Regions from separate parts of the Marinobacter sp. SS13-12 genome, predicted to be linked through region 1. Evidence: predicted binding sites of a transcription regulator. Region 1 holds the regulator's gene; the other holds the start of a gene.
What was found. Region 1 encodes FliA, which starts transcription of late flagellar genes. Its sites were predicted from a motif close to CTAAAGTTTNNNNNNNNNNNGCCGNTAA; they were not measured.

Region 2: the regulator FliA is predicted to act here: its motif matches at 1,264-1,291, upstream of QPL94_RS16230 (methyl-accepting chemotaxis protein).

Annotation. Positions count from the first base shown of each region.
Region 1 covers NZ_JASSUA010000001.1:2,224,615-2,226,815, reverse strand. The annotation lists gene QPL94_RS10240 (protein phosphatase CheZ) at 1-43, opposite strand, end outside; gene cheY (chemotaxis response regulator CheY) at 65-448, opposite strand; gene QPL94_RS10230 (RNA polymerase sigma factor FliA) at 628-1,359, opposite strand; gene QPL94_RS10225 (MinD/ParA family protein) at 1,389-2,201, opposite strand.
Region 2 covers NZ_JASSUA010000003.1:63,674-65,874, forward strand. The annotation lists gene ampD (1,6-anhydro-N-acetylmuramyl-L-alanine amidase AmpD) at 1-333, shown strand, start outside; gene QPL94_RS16225 (histidine kinase) at 333-1,220, shown strand; gene QPL94_RS16230 (methyl-accepting chemotaxis protein) at 1,346-2,201, shown strand, end outside.

The DNA.
Region 1 (2,201 bases):
TCTCCGGGTCGAGGCCCTGGTGGTTCTTGTCATTTTCGCTCATGGGAGCCCGTCCGACCTCTGATTACTGGATTCGCTCGAAGATCTTCTCAATCTTCTCCTTGAGGACCGCTGCAGTGAACGGCTTGACCACGTAGCCATTCACCCCGGCCTGCGCCGCCGCCACAATCTGATCCCGCTTGGCTTCGGCCGTTACCATGAGCACCGGCAGGGTCTTGAGGTTCTCATCAGCCCTGACTTCCTTGAGCAGGTCCAGCCCGGACATGCCCGGCATGTTCCAGTCGGTAACCAGAAAATCGTATTTTCCACTGCGGAGCATGGGCAGTGCGGTATTGCCATCATCCGCTTCATCGGTGTTGGTAAAGCCAAGATCGCGAAGCAGGTTCTTGATGATCCGTCGCATGGTGGAGAAATCATCCACGATCAGGATTTTCATGTTTTTGTCCAATGGGACCTCCAGTATAAAACGCCCGGAATTCGTTTTTGGCTTCCGGCTCTCAGTCCAGCAAGCCGGCAGATTTACCGCTTATTGTGTTGCCTTTGGCCCGGTTGTAAAGCACCGGTTACCAAAAGGCTACAGTAAAGAATGCTTTGCAACGCTGCACCACGACTGTGACCGGGCAGAGCTCACTGCTTCCAGTCGGAGAGCCGACCCCGCAATCGAAGTGCCGCCTGGCTGTGGATCTGGCTCACCCGGCTTTCGCTGACACCCAGAACTGCGCCAATTTCCTTGAGGTTCAGTTCTTCCTGGTAGTACAGACCAAGCACCAGTTTCTCGCGCTCTGGCAGATCGCCAATGGCCGCGGCCAGGTTCTTCCGGAAGTTGTCCGATGTCAGGCCTTCCAGTGGGTTATCACTGGTCTCTGCTTCGTTTATCGGCAGGTCGCCGGATTCATTGAGCTCATCGAGGCTAAAAAGTCGGCCACTGTTGGCATCGCTCAGTGAGGAGTGGTATTCATCAAGGCTCTGGCCGAGTTCCTCGGCGACTTCCCAGTCCAGGGCTTCACGACCCAAGCGGTCCTCGACGGCCTTGATAGCTTTGGCAATACGGCGGGAGTTTCTGTGCACGGAGCGGGGAACCCAGTCCCCCTTACGGATCTCATCCACCATGGCACCGCGGATCCGGATGCCTGCATAGGTTTCAAAGGTAGCCCCCTTGGTGGAGCTGTAACGTTGGGCCGCTTCCAGCAAACCGATCATACCAGCCTGCATAAGGTCCTCAAGCTGGACCGAAGCCGGCAACCGGGCCATCAGGTGAAGTGCGATTTTCTTGACCAGCGGCGCCTGCTCCTCAACAAGCTGTGAGGGCCCCTGCGTGCCGGTCCGGTGGTAGATTCCAAGTTCTTTCGCCAATGTCATGTATCCGGCTTTTCAGTGAAGGATCAAAATCAGACTTCGACGAGCCGCTCCACAAAAAATTCCAGATGCCCCCGGGGCGATTGTGGTAATGGCCAGTTGTCGACTTTATCCGCCAGGCTCTTGATGGCAAGCGATGCCTTGGCACGGGGATAGGCATCAAGCACAGCGCGCTGGCGTTGAACCGCCTTTTTTACGGCCTCGTCGTAAGGCACTATACCCACATATTGTAGTGCTACATCCAGAAACCGCTCGGTCACTCTGGTCAGTTTTTCAAACAGATGGCGGCCTTCCTGCTCGTTACGCACCTGATTTGCCAGAATGCGGAAGCGGTTAGTGCCGTAATCACGGTTCATCAGTTTGATCAGGGCGTAAGCGTCGGTGATGGAGGTGGGTTCATCGCATACGACCAGCAACAACTCCTGGGAGGCTCGCAGGAAGCTGACCACAGAATCGGAAATACCGGCCGCGGTATCCACAATCAGAACGTCAATCTGGTCGCCCAGTTCGCTGAAGGCATTGATCAGCCCGGCGTGCTCGAGCGAGGACAGCTGGGTCATGCGCTGGGTACCGGAGGAAGCTGGCACAATCCTGATTCCGCCAGGACCGCTGACCAGCACATCGCGCAGGTCGCAGTCACCGGCAATAACATCCTGGATGTTCCGGTTGGCGGTAATCCCCAGCAAAACGTCAATATTGCCAAGACCAAGATCGGCATCAAGCAGCACGACACGCCGCCCTTTCTGCGAAAGGGCGATGCCGAGGTTCACCGCAACGTTACTCTTGCCAACGCCCCCCTTCCCGCCGGAAATCGCAATCACCTGTACCGGATGTGGTTTGCTCAT
Region 2 (2,201 bases), on a different contig from region 1:
CGTGATGGTTCGCCGGTGCAGTTTGTCAGCCTGTTGGACCGAGCCTGGCATGCGGGCCGGTCGTGCTTCCAGGGTGAGGACGAGTGCAACGACTTTTCGATAGGGATTGAGCTGGAGGGAGCGGACGACATCCCCTATACCGACGCCCAATACCAGACTCTGGTGGACCTGTCGCAGAAGATTATGTCGGCCTGGCCGGAAATCACCCCGGACAGGATTACCGGCCACAGTGATATCGCGCCGGGCCGGAAAACCGACCCGGGCCCGGCGTTTGACTGGTCCTACTACCGGCAGATGCTGGATGCCGGTCAGCAAACAGAGGGGGTTGGCTGATGGTACTGGTGGTGTTTCTGCTCGCGTACCTGACCAGGCGCAAGCTGGATGCGGCGAACGCCTGGTCCGGGGACTTCCTCTGGCGCGCTGCTTTTGGTGCCAACAGTAAAGTGCCCGCCGGAAAGGCAGCGGTGAAATGGAGGGGGCTGCTCATAGTTGCCGTTCCGGCCGTTTTGCTTGCCGCCAGCGAGTGGTATTTGAGGGAGCTGGGCTGGAGAATGGCGGCTTACCCTCTGGAATTCGCGCTCCTGGTGATGCTGATGGGTGCGCCCGGCTGGCGCTCACCATTGGAAGCCTACAGTGCGTCCTGGGCCAGGGGTGACATGCAGGCCGCCTGGCACCATATCAAGGATAGCCTCCCTGCCCGGGATCGAGGTGCGGCCACCTCTCCCGACGAGATGCACCTGATTCTGTCACGTTCGCTGATGGTCAATGTCTTCGAGCGATTTTTCCTGATTGCCTTCTGGTATGTGATTGGTGGCCCGGCAGCGGCATTTTTCGCACGCGGGGTCATTGCGTTGCGCGACCACTGGCCACAGGTGACAGCAAGGCCTGACTTTGCGGCATTGGCAGAGGTGCTGAACTGGCTGCCCTCCCGTTTACTGTCGTTTACCTTCGGTGTGGCCGGGGATCTTGCCGGCTGGATGAGCGAAGGGAAGCGTGTTCTGGTCGGTGTAACACTGAAAACGGATCAGGTGTTGATGGCGGCGGCGAACGGTGCGCTGACAGGCTATGCGCTGGACCCGGGGCGATTCTCGCAAATTCACCCCGACGAGTGGGCCGATTATGGCCGCCGCAGTCTGGATGCAATCAGGGATCTGCTGAACCGCAGCATGCTGGTTTGGATCTGTGTGTTGGCTCTACTGGTGATCGCGGGGGTCGTATAAGATTGATGTGTTAATAAAATTTACATTTTTACTCCGAAAAACACTCAAGTTTGTAGTACTTTAGTCGAAAATATAAACAAATAGAATAAAGCTTCATTTTTTCGACGCCTTGCGTGGGGGTATACGTGAACCAGCTTATCAAGCCTGCAGTGTCGTTGATGAACCGGCTGCCGATGTTCTACAAGTTCAGCCTGATCAGCGTTCTGTTCCTGCTGCCTATCGTTGCCCTTTCCTGGCTGGTGATCAGCGAGTTGAACCGGTCGGTAGATACCATGACCCGGGGTGTTGAAGGTCTGGAGCAGCTTGAGAAAGTGGATGCACTCCTCCAGGCCTCGCTTGATTATCGCGATTACCGGTCGCCTGGAAAGACCAAGGATGACAACGAGCTGCTCGCCAGATCGGACGAGGCCGCTGAGCGGATTGACAGACTTCTGGAAGAGTTGGCGGAAGCAGACGCACTGTTCGACACCTCCGGCAACTGGGCGGAACAGGTGGCAATGCTGCGTGAAGAGTGGCAAACGCTGAAATCAACCGACAGTTATCAGGGCAACATCGACCCCCAGTTCAAGTATTATCAGGAGTTTGTCCAGAAAGTCCGGGCCATGCTCTCCGCCACCATCGAGATCTCCGGCCTCGGCCAGGACGCGTCACGGGAAAACCTGCTGTTGCTCGGGCTTGTGCGTGAGGCACTGCCGGATGCCGAAAGCATCATCGGGCGGGCCCGTGCTTTCGGCATTTTTGCGCTGATAGAGGGGCAGGTGGGCTATGGCCTCAGTGACGTGCTGAATGAAATTTACGATCAGCTGACCAATCGCGCATCACTGCTTGGCCCCGCGCTCGCGGTGGCAATCGATGCATCGCCCACCCTGGCGGAAAATACCGGTAATGCCGTGCAAGGTATTGAAGACAGCCTGACCAGCATTCGGAATGAGCTTGATAGCGATGTCATCACTCCCATGCGCCTGGAGTTGCCATGGCAGG